2 linked regions of the Prochlorococcus marinus CUG1416 genome follow. The main gene of each other region encodes a partner of the protein of the gene in region 2 in a complex. Links are inferred from orthologs where the notes say so. Each region holds a gene or a part of one and is shown on either strand. Other genes may lie near its edges.

Region 1 (11,030 bases), on a different replicon or contig from region 2:
ATCAATTACACTTTCATTTACAGATACTATTTCCCCTGAAAAAGGCAGGTAGACTTCCTCAACGGCCTTAACAGATTCTATTGTTCCAAAAGTCTCACCTTTCTCTAAAGTCTTCCCTTGATCAGCTAACTCAACAAAAACAATATCTCCTAATTGATCTATAGCAAAATCACTAACTCCAATTTTTAACAATCCGTTTTCTTCTAACACATATTCATGGGTATCAGCATAGTGAAGGTTGTCTGGAAACTGGTAAGACATGATTAAGTTGATAAAGAGACTAGAGAATCCTTTGAAATTAAATTTTCCTCTAATAGCTCAGATAATAATTGAATTAGTGCAATTTTGATGTGAGCTATGTGAGAACCACCTTGAACAAAAATATTGTAAGGATCTCTTAGAGGAGCATCGGCGGAAAATTCACTTGTACTACCTTCAATAAATGTACCTCCTGCCATTAATAATTGTGAATCATAACCATCCATTGATGATGGAACAACATTAAGAAAAGAATCTACTGGTGAAGAATTTTGAAAAGATTGACAAACTTTTTGTAACAAATCAGGATTATTCAATCTTACTGACTGAATGAGATCAGATCTATAAGTTGCTGGCTCTGGCAAAACCTTAAATCCCAAATTTTTAAAAACTGCTGCAACCATATCAGCACCTTTTAGTGATTCGTGAACAATTTGTGGTGCTAAAAACAAACCCTGCAAAATTAATCTTCCTAGTCCAAAATTTATTCCTGCAGATGAACCAATACCTGGTGAGGTTAATCTAGAACACGCCATCTCAACCAACTCTGCATCTCCTGCAACATACCCACCAGTAGGAACGATTGTCCCTCCCAAATTTTTAATCAATGATCCAGCAATTATATTTGCCCCTTTAGAAATTGGTTCACTATCTTCAACAAGCTCCCCATAACAGTTATCAACAAAACATATGCAGTTAGGATCAAGAGAGTGAATCAGACTACAAATTTTCTCTATCTCATGATTCGTAAGAGATTTTCTCCAACTATATCCACAACTTTTTTGTATAAATACTAATTTGCATGGATTTTCTTGAAAAGAATGAACAATTTTTTCTTCAAAAGAATCAAAATTCTCACAGATATTTATTTGCTTATAGTCAATCTCAAAATCTTTAAGTGAGCCTATACCTCCTCCCCTTATTCCTATCACTTCTTCTAACGTGTCATATGGTTGTCCTGTAAGAGATAACATCACATCTCCAGGCCTAAGAATTCCAAACAAGACAGAACTTATTGCATGCGTTCCACTTACAAATTGCATCCTCACAGCTGCCTTTTCAGCAAGAAACAATCTTGCAAAAACCGCATCAATTTTTTCTCTAGATATATCACCATGACCACTACCAGAAGATTGATTGAAATGACTAGTAGAAACTTTTTCTTCCTTAAAAATTGTCAAAATATTTTCTAATTTCTGGAAAACCTGATTGGATCTTTCTTGAAAAACTTGACTTAAACTCTCTTCTACAGAAAGAACAGCTTTTTCAGCCAGTTTTAAGTTATTGTTTCGTGTCATTAATTATGAAGACTCATGTTATTTTTCAGAAGCTAAATTTCTTAATTCTGCGAGGAAAGCATTAGGTCCTCTCCCCTGAAAATAAGAGAGTTTTTTTGAAGCCTCATATAAATCAATTAGTTCTCCATCTAATTCTTCTGCCGTATAGTCTCTAATTCCTGCTATTACCTCAGCAAAACGTTCTCTACGGGTAGATTTATTTACAGCATAGGAACTCATAACCTGAATTTTACATGATCTCCAAGCCTTATTCTGGCAAAAATGCACTGAAAGGGCATCACTTAAAGCAGAAGCCTCTTCATCTTCTATATACCAGTCAAAAGATGAAGGGAGAGATTGTAATCCTGAAAATATCTCAAATAACTCCCCAGCAGACAATGGATTACCAGAATCATTTTTCAAGGGTAATGCAGACTCTTGCAAAGATTTCCATAGCTCTGGGTAATCACTTTCTAAACGATCCCTGATTTTTTCTATACCTTGATCAAGAATCGTATTGACTTGAGCTAAAGCAAGAAAAACTTCAGGCCCAGGCGAAGATAACTTTCCATTCCTAAGATTAGAAATTTGTGAATTATGAACTTTACCTAAATCAAGAATTTCAGAAAGTAACGGTAAAACCCTATGTGACCAACCATTTCTCTCATGCCAGAGATGTATCAAATGAGCCATAGCCCTTCGACCTCTAGATAATTTATCGCGATATCCGAGACTCACAGATAATTAAACTTATCAATAGTATAGTATGATAATATTACATATCGGTAATTTTGAAAATAGTATTTCAATATCATGAACTCAGTAATTTTCCAAGAAACAGCAAAATTAAAAAAACCTGTTCCAGCTGAAAAAGTCATAGAACTATCAGAAAAGCTGCTGGAACCTTCAAGACATTCAAAAAAATATCCTCCCAGACTGCATAAAACTTGGGGAACAATCGTCTTCATGGTGGCAATTCATATTCTTTCTCTTATAGCGATACAACCAAAATTTTGGAGTCTCCCTGCAGTAATATCATTATTATTTTTTTACTGGGTGACTGCTTGTTTAGGAGTCACTCTTGGATATCACAGATTGTTATCCCACAGATCCTTCATAGTTCCAAGATGGCTTGAAAGATTTTTTGCTACCTGCGGAGCAATAAGTTGCCAGCATGGGCCTATAGATTGGGTAGGTTTACATAGACATCACCACTCTTTTTCAGATACAGAAGTAGATCATCACAATAGTAAAAAAGGTTTTTGGTGGAGTCATATGGGTTGGATGTTCAAAGACGTTGAAGCACTCAAAGCTGTTCCAAAACTAAGTGCAGATTTAATTAAAGATCCATACTATAGATTTCTCAATAAATATTTTTTAATTTTACAAATTCCTATCGGACTCTCTTTGTACGCAATAGGTCAAAAATTAGGAGTCGGGGGATGGGCTTTGGTTCTTTGGGGAATTCCATTAAGACTTGTGGTGGTTTATCACATAACTTGGCTTGTTAACTCTGCAACACATTGTTGGGGGAAAGCGCCTTTTGAAAGCGGTGATTCATCCAAAAACAATGCCTGGGTTGCTGCATTAACATTTGGAGAGGGCTGGCACAATAATCATCATGCATTTCCTAACTCGGCAAAACAAGGATTATTTAGAGGTCAAATTGATCTAACTTGGGAACATATTAAGATTCTTGCAAAATTAGGTCTTGCAAAAAAAGTAAAGTTACCCTCTAGGTCTTATTATTAAATAATATTGTTAAATATTTTCATGGCTAAAAGAGTACAAGTCGCATTAACTGAATCAATCGTCTCGCTCGGTAAAGAAGGTGACTTAGTTGAAGTAGCACCTGGATATGCAAGAAATTTTCTATTACCTTATGGCAAGGCGATGAATGTAACACCAGCTGTTCTTAAACAAATTGAAAGGAAAAAAGAAAAAGAAAAAATTGCTGCTGACAAATTAAAGCAAGAAGCTCTTGATTTCCAAACTGCATTAAAAACAATAGGAAGATTCACTATTAAAAAACAGGTTGGTGAAGATGGTGTACTATTTGGAACTGTAACCAATGGGGATGTTGCTGAAGCAATACAAGAAGCAACCAAAAAAGAAATTGACAGAAGAAACATCACAGTTCCTGATATTCATAATTTGGGTTCATTTACAGCAAAACTAAAATTACATCAAGAAGTTAATGCAGAAATAAATATTGAAGTAACAAGTTAATCAATTGGTTGCATTATTTTGAAAAGTAGCCAGAGTATATATCTAAGTAATTAAAGATATGGTTTCAGTACCTTTTCCAAATAATAACCAAAATAAAAACTTTAAAAAAGATTTTAATAGTGAAAATGCTGGGTTAGTACCTCCTCAAAATATTCAAGCGGAAGAAGCGGTACTAGGTGGCATACTTCTTGACCCAGATGCCATCAGCAGAATTGCAGATTTAATAAAACCGGAAGCTTTTTATATAAATGCTCATCGAGAGATTTATAAAACATCATTAATGTTGCATACCCAGGGAAAACCAACTGATTTAACTTCAATGAGTGCATGGTTAGCAGATAATGGATCACTAGACAAAATTGGAGGTAACAACAAATTAGTGGAACTCGTGGAAAATGTATCCTCTACAGCGTCAATAGAACAAGTTGCTAATTTAATTAACGATAAATTCATGAGAAGGCAACTTATCAGATCTGGAAATGAGGTGGTTCAACTAGGTTATGATCAGACTCAAGATACTAATGAAATTTTAGATAAAGCCGAGCAAAAAATATTTGAAATCAGTCAAGAAAAACCTTCAAAAGGCCTGACTCAAGCGGCTGAAATCCTTACAAGTACTTTCAATGAAATAGAGTCGAGATCGTTAGGAACTTCAGTAGCTGGAATTCCAGTAAATTTTTACGACCTTGATGCTATGACTCAAGGCTTTCAAAGAAGTGATTTAATAATCGTGGCGGGAAGACCTTCAATGGGGAAAACCTCAATGGTGCTTAACCTTGCGAAGAATGTTGCTCAATCTCAAGATTTACCTGTGTGTGTATTTAGCCTTGAAATGAGTAAAGAACAATTGACATATAGATTACTTTCTATGGAAGTAGGAATCGAAAGTGGCAGGCTAAGAACAGGTAGATTGCAACAAGATGAATGGCCGCTACTTGGAGAAGGTATAAATTCATTAGGTCAACTACCAATATTTATAGATGACAAACCTAACCTAAGTGTTTTAGAGATGAGATCTCTATGTAGAAGATTAATAGCTGAACAAAAAAAAGAACTTGGATTAATTGTAATTGATTACCTCCAATTAATGGAAGGAACAACTCCTGACAATAGAGTGCAAGAATTGTCACGGATAACAAGAGGCCTTAAAAGTATGGCTAGAGAATTAAAAGTTCCAGTTGTTGCCTTGTCTCAACTTAGTAGAGGAGTAGAGTCTAGAACAAACAAAAGACCAATGTTAAGCGATCTAAGAGAATCAGGTTCTATTGAACAAGACGCAGATTTAGTATTAATGATTTATAGAGATGAATACTATAATCCAGAGACTGAAGATAGAGGTATAACAGAGATCATTGTCACTAAACATAGAAATGGACCCGTAGGAACTGTTAAATTATTATTTGAACCTCAATTTACGAGATTTAGGAATTTAGCTAATTAAATCAAGCCTAAAATGCAAGATCATCAATCACTAAATGAATCTTTTGACATAATCGTTATTGGAGGAGGACATGCAGGATGCGAAGCAGCTATAACAACAGCAAAATTAGGATTTTCAACAGCCTTATTTACAATCAATCTAGATAGGATTGCTTGGCAACCTTGCAACCCTGCAGTTGGCGGGCCAGCGAAAAGTCAATTAGTGCATGAAGTTGATGCATTAGGAGGAATTATTGGAAAATTAGCTGATGAAACAGCAATCCAAAAGAGGATATTAAATGCAAGTAGAGGCCCAGCGGTATGGGCATTAAGAGCTCAAACGGATAAAAGAGAATATTCAAAAAAAATGATCGACATACTACAAAATACAGATAATTTATCTTTGAAAGAAGCAATGATTACTGAACTTGATATTGCAAAAACTGAGGCAATTGGATTGAACTCAAAAAAAATCATACAAAAACGAATAAAGGGTGTAAAAACTTTCTTTGGTAGTTACTATTCAGCGAGATCAATTATCATTACAGCTGGTACTTTTTTAGAAGGAAGAATATGGATAGGAAATAAATCAATGTCGGCTGGTAGATCTGGTGAACAAGCTGCACAAGGCCTTACTCAAAACTTGCACGAAATTGGAATAAAAACAGAACGGTTAAAAACAGGCACCCCAGCCAGAGTTGATAAAAAAAGTATCTTTTTTGATGAATTAGATATTCAACCAAGTACAGCAGGTGATAAATATTTTTCGTTTGACCCAGATATCAAAAATAGTATGCCCCAGGTTAGTTGTCACATAACAAGAACAACTTCTAAAACACATCAACTAATTCGTGATAATTTACATTTAACTCCCATTTACGGTGGTTTTATTGATAGTAAGGGGCCAAGATATTGTCCATCTATTGAAGATAAAATCGTTAAATTTGCGGATAAAGAATCACATCAAATTTTCCTAGAACCAGAAGGAATTAATACTCCTGAAATATATGTTCAAGGCTTTTCTACAGGATTACCCGAAAATATTCAATTAGAACTTTTAAGAACCTTACCTGGATTAAGTAAATGTAAAATGTTGCGACCAGCTTATGCTGTCGAGTATGAATATATACCTGCAACACAGCTCCAAACTTCACTAGAAACAAAAGAAATTGAATATTTATTTAGCGCTGGGCAAATTAATGGAACCACTGGTTATGAAGAAGCCGCTGCACAAGGATTAGTTGCAGGAATCAATGCGACAAGAAAACTAAACAAAAGAGATCCAATAATCTTTACTAGGGAAAGCAGCTATATAGGAACAATGATTAATGATTTAATTACTAAAGATCTCAAAGAACCATACAGAGTTCTTACTAGTAGGAGCGAATATAGGTTAACTCTAAGAGGAGATAATGCAGATAGAAGATTAACCCCATTAGGTTATCAAATAGGGCTAATTGATGAGAAAAGATGGTCGGCTTATCAAGAAAAAATGAAGTCCCTTGAAGAAGAGAAATTAAGATTAACAAACACCCGTTTAAAAAATACCGATGAAATAGCGAAAAAAATAGAATTAGATACAGGATCAAAAATCAAAGGCTCAGCAACTTTGAAAGAACTCTTAAAAAGACCAAACTTTCATTATTCAGATCTAATTAAATATGATTTAACTGAACAAGATCTGGCTTCTTCAATAAAGGAAGGTGTTGAAATAGATATTAAATACGAGGGTTATCTTAAAAGACAAAAAAACAACATTGAACAAATAAATCGTCAAAGCTCTAAATCTCTGCCTCAAGAAATAAATTATGAAAAGATAGATACATTATCTTTAGAAGCTAGAGAAAATTTGAATAAGATAAAGCCAAGAAATTTTGGTGATGCTTCAAAAATTCCTGGAGTTAGCAAAGCTGATTTAACTGCATTACTTGTTTGGCTAAAGATAAAAGAGATAAAAAAAGAAAAGGCAAATATTTTTGCTGAAAAAAAGTTATCATCGTAAAAGCAATCTTTCATCGCACTGAATAATAAACTTTTTAAATCCCCAAAAATATTATGGGAAGAAAAAGCATCTACTTTTTTAGTGAAAAATTCACTTCCAAAGATATCTGGTCCATGGAAATTAATGCTGCTTGGGGATGGAAGTCCAACTAGACACCTACAACTTTTAACTAATCAAGAAACAAAAATTAAATTAATTTCAATGCAATTAGATCCTCTCTGCAGTCAAGAGGGTCCTAAAGAATTGAATCAACTAAATGGCCCTTTAATTAGAAGACAAGTATGGATTAAAAACAATAATAAAAACTTAGCATGGGCTGAAAGTTGGTGGAATGCAGAACAAGTGAGTGAAAATTTAAAAGCCAAAGAAGAACCAATTTGGAAAAATTTGACGCAAGACAGATCAGAATTGTTTAGAGAAGTTGATCGAATTTCACTTGTGAATTCAAAATGGTTAGAAGATCAATTTTGTTTTAAAGGTCCATTCTGGTCAAGAAATTATAGGTTTTTTCGTGACAAAAAGCCCTTAACAATTATTAGGGAAGTTTTTAATCCACATTTAGAAAGTTTACTAGGTTCCTCTGGAATCAAAGAATTTACAAATCTATACTCTTCTTCTTCTTGATCTAGGAAGATTTCTTAATTTTGATTGACCTTGTTGGTTTAATTGGTCTCTTGATACATTATTCTCTTTTTCTGAAGCTCTTTGCCATCTTTCAACTTTGAAATCCATTTCATCTGGCCAATCTTCGTCTTTACTTTCTTTCCTATAAGGTAATTTTTTTTGCTCAGTTGTCTGTAAATTCTTTGGTTGCCTTAAAGATATTGCTTCTAAAGGTCTTTTTGAATATGGTTTAGCAGATTCATAAGAATTTAATTCTCTAGCAAATGTCTTAATATCGCTTTTATCATCGTATAAATTGTCATCATCATACCAATCGTCATTATCTTCATCAAAAAATAAATCCACTTTTTCAGATACCCATCTTCCTACTTTTTTCACACTTTTACTTGTTATTCCTTGAAAATCTGAGTTCCTTCTTTTACCTGGCCTAGCCCCAGATACTCCATCAACGAATTGTCTTCCAGTTTCAAAAATTTTATCAACTTGTTTATCAACAATATTTCTATCAAAACTATTTCTAAGATTTCTAATTCTCCTTGAATCCATAAATTATTATGCTTTTTCAAATATAAATTACATTAAAAAAATAAATAATTCCCAATATAGAAACAAAAACACATCTAAATATTGTTAATCAAACAAAATTAAACAGTTTTTATTCCATGATCCATTAAAGAAATTTACACAACATTTTTTACAGGCAATATTCTTGATTCTTTTCCTATAAAAGAATTTCTCGCCACAATTTTGACATTTTCCTATATATTTTAATTCTCTCCTTTCAATAGGAAATGAGTGCCTTACAGAAATTTGAAAATTCATCTCTTTCGCATTTATTTCATTCATCTTTTCTAAGAAATTAGGACCATGGATCTCATTTTTTTGTAATATCCTATCTACCCATGCATGAATCATTTCATGACATAAAGTACTGTTTATTTCACTAATAGATAATTTACTTAAAATAGGTTTCGATAAGATAATTTCAGAATCTACAAGACCATTTATTCGTTTTCTTTTATAAAAACCAGCAGTAGTTTTTAATCTATTGTCACTCCATCTAACTTTTACTAAAGGCTGATTATTAACCGCTAAAGAATTTTCAAAATATTGGCTATTAAATCTATGAAATAAAGGTAAAAGAGGAATTACAGGCATTATGGATTAAAATTAGTATTATTTTGACAAAAAAAGTCATCAAAAACGATTTATTTTCTTAAAGTAATAAAAAACCACAATCAACATGGATGCAACACTAGTTAAAGATATCGGAATTAAAGCATTATTAGTTGGCGGAGCAGTACTAGTTTCTTTTTGGACTTTTAATGCAATCAAATTAGTTATAAGCGCAAGAGGAATTAATCCATTAGTAAGAAAGTTTTTTGATCAAATAGCTGCTGGCAGAATTGATGCAGCTTATGGTTTGACTACAAAAACTTATAAAACTCATGTTAAGCGCCAAGACTTTCTAAAATTCTTAGCTAGTTTAAACCTCAATAAATACAGAAATTTAAAATCAGGAAGACCTAGAGTTCAAGAAGACCAAATCATAATAACGTTAAACTTAAAATCAGAAGATAAAAAAGATGAGCTCCCATTAGATTTTACTTTCGCAAAAACTGACAATGATTGGAAAATAGACAGAATAGCTAAAGTTAATTAATAATTTCTTGTGAGGCAAAAAGAATTGTTAAAAGAAGAGATAATACGTCAATTAGAATTACACCCAAGCAGATTAGATAAAGAAAAAATCATCTGCGAATCAATGGATAAAGGCCTCGATGATTTTTTTGAAGGCATCCGTATGGCACTTGATCCATTGGTAACTTTTGGTGTAAAAATTATTCCTGAGAAAGAGAATGAAAAAAGTCAAAATTTTTTATGGACAGATTTTAAAGAATTAGCCAATAAGCTTATTCAAAGAAAACTTACTGGTAACGCTGCTCGTGATGCAATTCTTACTGCTATGAAATCTTCAACAAAAGAAGAGTGGAATGGATTTTATAGACGAGTTTTAATTAAAGATCTTAGATGTGGTGTGTCTGAAAAAACAATCAACAAGATAGCAAAGAAATTTCCTAAATATGCGATTCCTATTTTTTCTTGTCCATTAGCTCATGACAGTGCAAATCATGAAAAAAAAATGATAGGAAAAAAGCAAATTGAAATCAAATTAGATGGTGTTCGCGTCTTAACTATTATTAGACAAAATAAAGTAGAAATGTTTTCTCGTAATGGGAAACAATTCCATAATTTTGGTCATATTATCTCAGAAATAGAAAACGTATTAAAAGAAGATCCTGCACCTTATGACTTAGTCCTAGATGGTGAAGTAATGAGCGCTAACTTTCAGGATTTAATGAAACAGGTACATAGAAAAGATGGCAAACAAACCAAAGATGCAGTTCTCCACCTATTTGACTTATGTCCCCTTGAAAACTTCCAAAAAGGGAGATGGAATACTAGTCAAACAACCAGAAGTTTATTAGTAAAAGAATGGGTAGCAAAACATTCTGCGCTTCTAAAACATATACAAACACTTGAATGGGAAAATGTAGATCTTGACACCATTCAGGGGCAGAAAAGATTTATAGAGCTGAATAAATCTGCTGTGGAGGGTGGATATGAAGGAGTAATGATTAAAGATCCTGATGCTATGTATGAATGTAAAAGAACACACAGTTGGTTAAAAGCAAAACCTTTCATTGAAGTCACTTTAAAAGTTGTATCGGTTGAGGAAGGCACAGGTCGTAATAAAGGTAGACTGGGAGCAATACTGGTTGAGGGGGAAGATGATGGGTATGAATACAGTCTCAGTTGCGGTAGTGGTTTTAGTGATATCCAACGTGAAGAATATTGGTCAAAACGTAATCATCTCATTGGGCAACTTGTAGAAATCAGAGCTGATGCTAAAACCAAATCCAAGGATGCGGTGGCTTTTAGTCTTAGGTTTCCTAGATTCAAATGCTTTAGAGGATTTAAGGCTGGAGAAAAAGTTTAAATTTTAAAAAAATATTCAAGAAAGTAGTCAATGCAAAATGTGGTTTTTAATTAAAAAAACTTAAAATCTTACCTATAAAATATAAGAATAATTATTAGGAATTTTGTGAGACTTATGACAAAGAAAATAGTTTTCAACTACATAAAAACACCCTGTGGACAAGCAAAATATATCGAATTAGAAGCCAACAAAAGTTGGCTAGGTAAATTTAGGCTTTTGT
Region 2 (3,051 bases):
TTGAAGAACTTGTTGAAATCAAATCAATACCTTTTATTAGATATTTACTAATTTCTTTAGGGTTGATTCCAGAAACTTCTATTATCAAATTTTTATTGACTTCTTTTTTTAAGCTATTCATTGATAAATCTCTTAATTCTTGAACGTTTTTTTGGATTATTTCAGGGCTAAGTTCATCTAATAAGACACTATCTGCTCCTGCTAATACTGCTTCTTTTGCCTGTTTGATATTCTCAGCTTCAATTATGATATGAGTTGTAAAAGGTGAATTTAGTCGAATTTTTTTTACTGCATTATGCAGATTATCTGTCCATGCGATGTGATTCTCTTTTATCATAGCTGCATCGTATAATCCCATTCTATGATTCACTCCACCTCCGCATTGGAATGCATATTTTTCAAATATTCTTAAGCCAGGAGTCGTTTTTCTAGTATCTGCTAATTTTATATTTGTGCCTTCTAACTTATTTACAAGATTATTTGTATATGTTGATATTCCAGATAAATGCATCGCTATATTTAAGCTGATCCTTTCACTAGCTAGCAAACTTTTTGAAGGTCCATATATTTCCAGGATTTTTTGATCTTTAAAAAATTTATCTCCATCAGAAATATTAAATTTTGAACTGATATTTGAATCAATTTTTTTAAAAATTTTTTTTATAATTTCAACACCACAAAATATACCATCTTCTTTTGCAATCCAATATGCATTACCATTCTCTTCTGTAATAGAAGGACTTGTTAGATCTCCCCTTCCTATATCTTCATCGATCCAATTATCAATGATCTTACTTATTATTCGAGTATTTAAATCCACTAAACTAAAAAATAATTAATTAATAAAAATTCAACTGAAGTTAGAGAATCAACTATATATCACTATGTAATTTAACTCAAATTTATTTACCAATACAAAACTTAGAAAAAATATTATCTAGAAGTTCCTCTGTTAATGCTTGGCCAGTTATTTTAGATAAGTTTTGAATTCCATCTCTCAGTTCTATTGATAACAAATCAAATGGCAATTTATTTTTAATTATTTCATCAGTATCATTTAAATTAGATAGGCAAGCAGATAAATTCATTAAATGTCTTTCGTTTAAAAATATATTGATATTTTCTACTTGTTTTAATCCGCATTTTTTTATGATTGTGTCGATTAATAATTTTTCACCATCATTATTTTTAATGCTCATAAGAATTGTGTTTTTTAACTCATTTGAATTAATACTTTTAGAATTAATTAAATCTTTTTTATTGCCTAAAATAGTAATTAATTTATCTTTGGGGATTTCTTTTATTATTTTTTTATCTTCTTCATTAAATCCTTCTTCAAGACTATAAATATAAATTATAAAATCTGACTCTTTAATTTTCCCAAAACTTTTTTTTATTCCAATACTTTCAATTTGTTCATGAGTTTCTCTTATGCCAGCAGTATCAATTATTTTCATTGGAATGTCATTAATAGTTAAATTAACTTCAATAACATCTCTAGTTGTTCCAGGAATATTAGTTACGATTGCCTTCTCTTTTTTTGCAAGCAAATTTAGTAAAGAGCTTTTACCAACATTTGTTTTACCAATAAGCGCAATAGATATTCCATTGTGAATATATGAATTTCTTTTTGCATTTTCTATTAGTAATTCTATTTTTTCTTTTACTTTTTTAATGTTATTTAGATATTTGGTGTAATCAAAATCTGTGAAGTCTTCTTCAAAATCAACTCTCGCTTCTATCTCGCAAAGTTCATTTATAAGGTGATTTTTAATATCATCAATTTTTTTCTTTATTTCTCCTTGAACCCCGCTAAAAGCTAACTCTGCAGATTTGATATTGCTTGCGTTAATTAATTGATTAATTGACTCGGCTTGAGTAAGGTCTATTTTTCCATTGAGAAAAGCTCTTTGACTGAATTCTCCTGGATTTGCAAGTCTAACTCTAGAATTACTAGATAATAATATCTTTAGAACTTTATTTACTAAGATGATTCCTCCATGGCAATGTATTTCGACAACATCCTCTCCCGTGAAGCTATTTGGTGATTTCATTACTAAAATTAAAACCTCATCTATAAATTTAGTTTGTGTATTTTCCTGAATAAAACCGTGAAAAACTCTATGGGATTCCCATGCATATTTAGATTTAGTTTGAACAATCTTTTTACAAGAATTTATTGAGTCTTTCCCTGATACTCTTATTATCGCAACGCCTCCTTTCCCTATACTGATAGCTGAAGCAATTGCGGCTATCGTATCTTCTGTAGTAACTATCGAATCCATCTCTCGCTTTGTTATAGATAATTAAGTAAGATTATCAAGAATTTAATTTTGAATTTTTCTTTCTGAATGAGATCTAAAAGAGATATTACCTATAAGAAAATTCTATCATTATTTAGGAATCAGAATGGGAGTCCTTTCTTTAATGCTAAAGGTTTAGCTATAGGTGTATTTAGTGGCTGCTTTCCTTTCTTTGGGTTTCAGACTTTAATAGGGGTATTTTTTGCGAAAATAGCTAAGGGGAATATTGTCCTAGCTGCAATTGGTACCTGGATAAGTAACCCCTTTACTTATGTTCCACTTTATTATTTTAACTATAAAGTTGGATCGCTTTTTTTTAATTCTTCTTCCAATAACATTATTGAAAAAAGTTTGGTTATTGATGACTTATGGAAACAAGGTAGAATTGTTTCACTAAAATTAATCTTGGGTTCATCTTGTGTTGGTTTACTATTGGCTTTGATTTGCGGAAGTATTGTTTTCTTTATCTACAAGGTAAAAATTAAAAAATAAATATTTCTGATTTTTAAAATTAACTTTGTCCAACTCTGGCAATATCTAAAACATCTGCCATGGATTTAATTTGATCAATTGTTTTGTGAAGTTGATTATAACTTTCTAGACCTACGCAGAGATTGATAATAGCTGGTTTGCCATAAGCAGTTTTAACATTGGCATCGCTAACGTTTATACCTTTATCAGATAACCGCATAAGAATATCTTTAAGAACTCCCACTCTATCAATTACTTCTATTCGGAGCTGAATTGG

What was found.
Region 1: the proteins of mnmE (region 2) and mnmG are in contact, whole or in part, in a solved structure (PDB 9HIP), measured with the Escherichia coli proteins. The link is inferred for Prochlorococcus marinus CUG1416 from one-to-one orthologs.

The regions. Positions count from the first base shown.
Region 1 is NZ_JAAORM010000005.1:550,511-561,540, forward strand. Bases 4,830-7,701 are described here. They hold mnmG (tRNA uridine-5-carboxymethylaminomethyl(34) synthesis enzyme MnmG), read left to right. Parts: upstream 4,830-5,217; coding sequence 5,218-7,185; downstream 7,186-7,701. Other genes in these bases: dnaB (replicative DNA helicase), read left to right, coding at 4,830-5,205; HA146_RS09300 (chorismate lyase), read left to right, coding at 7,234-7,701. In the rest of the region: glycine cleavage system protein GcvH, read right to left, coding at 1-261; HA146_RS09270 (aminotransferase class I/II-fold pyridoxal phosphate-dependent enzyme), read right to left, coding at 264-1,556; HA146_RS09275 (hypothetical protein), read right to left, coding at 1,575-2,273; HA146_RS09280 (acyl-CoA desaturase), read left to right, coding at 2,349-3,287; rplI (50S ribosomal protein L9), read left to right, coding at 3,309-3,764; more of dnaB, read left to right, coding at 3,823-4,829; more of HA146_RS09300, read left to right, coding at 7,702-7,809; HA146_RS09305 (RNA helicase), read right to left, coding at 7,789-8,355; HA146_RS09310 (SprT family zinc-dependent metalloprotease), read right to left, coding at 8,440-8,967; HA146_RS09315 (hypothetical protein), read left to right, coding at 9,053-9,472; HA146_RS09320 (RNA ligase family protein), read left to right, coding at 9,497-10,810; HA146_RS09325 (hypothetical protein), read left to right, coding at 10,925-11,030. UniProt on the Escherichia coli protein: NAD-binding protein involved in the addition of a carboxymethylaminomethyl (cmnm) group at the wobble position (U34) of certain tRNAs, forming tRNA-cmnm(5)s(2)U34.
Region 2 is NZ_JAAORM010000001.1:185,386-188,436, forward strand. What follows is about bases 95-3,051. They hold mnmE (tRNA uridine-5-carboxymethylaminomethyl(34) synthesis GTPase MnmE), read right to left. Parts: upstream 2,286-3,051; coding sequence 903-2,285; downstream 95-902. Other genes in these bases: nadC (carboxylating nicotinate-nucleotide diphosphorylase), read right to left, coding at 95-820; HA146_RS01030 (DUF2062 domain-containing protein), read left to right, coding at 2,352-2,795; HA146_RS01035 (RelA/SpoT family protein), read right to left, coding at 2,815-3,051. Also shown: more of nadC, read right to left, coding at 1-94. UniProt on the Escherichia coli protein: Exhibits a very high intrinsic GTPase hydrolysis rate. Involved in the addition of a carboxymethylaminomethyl (cmnm) group at the wobble position (U34) of certain tRNAs, forming tRNA-cmnm(5)s(2)U34.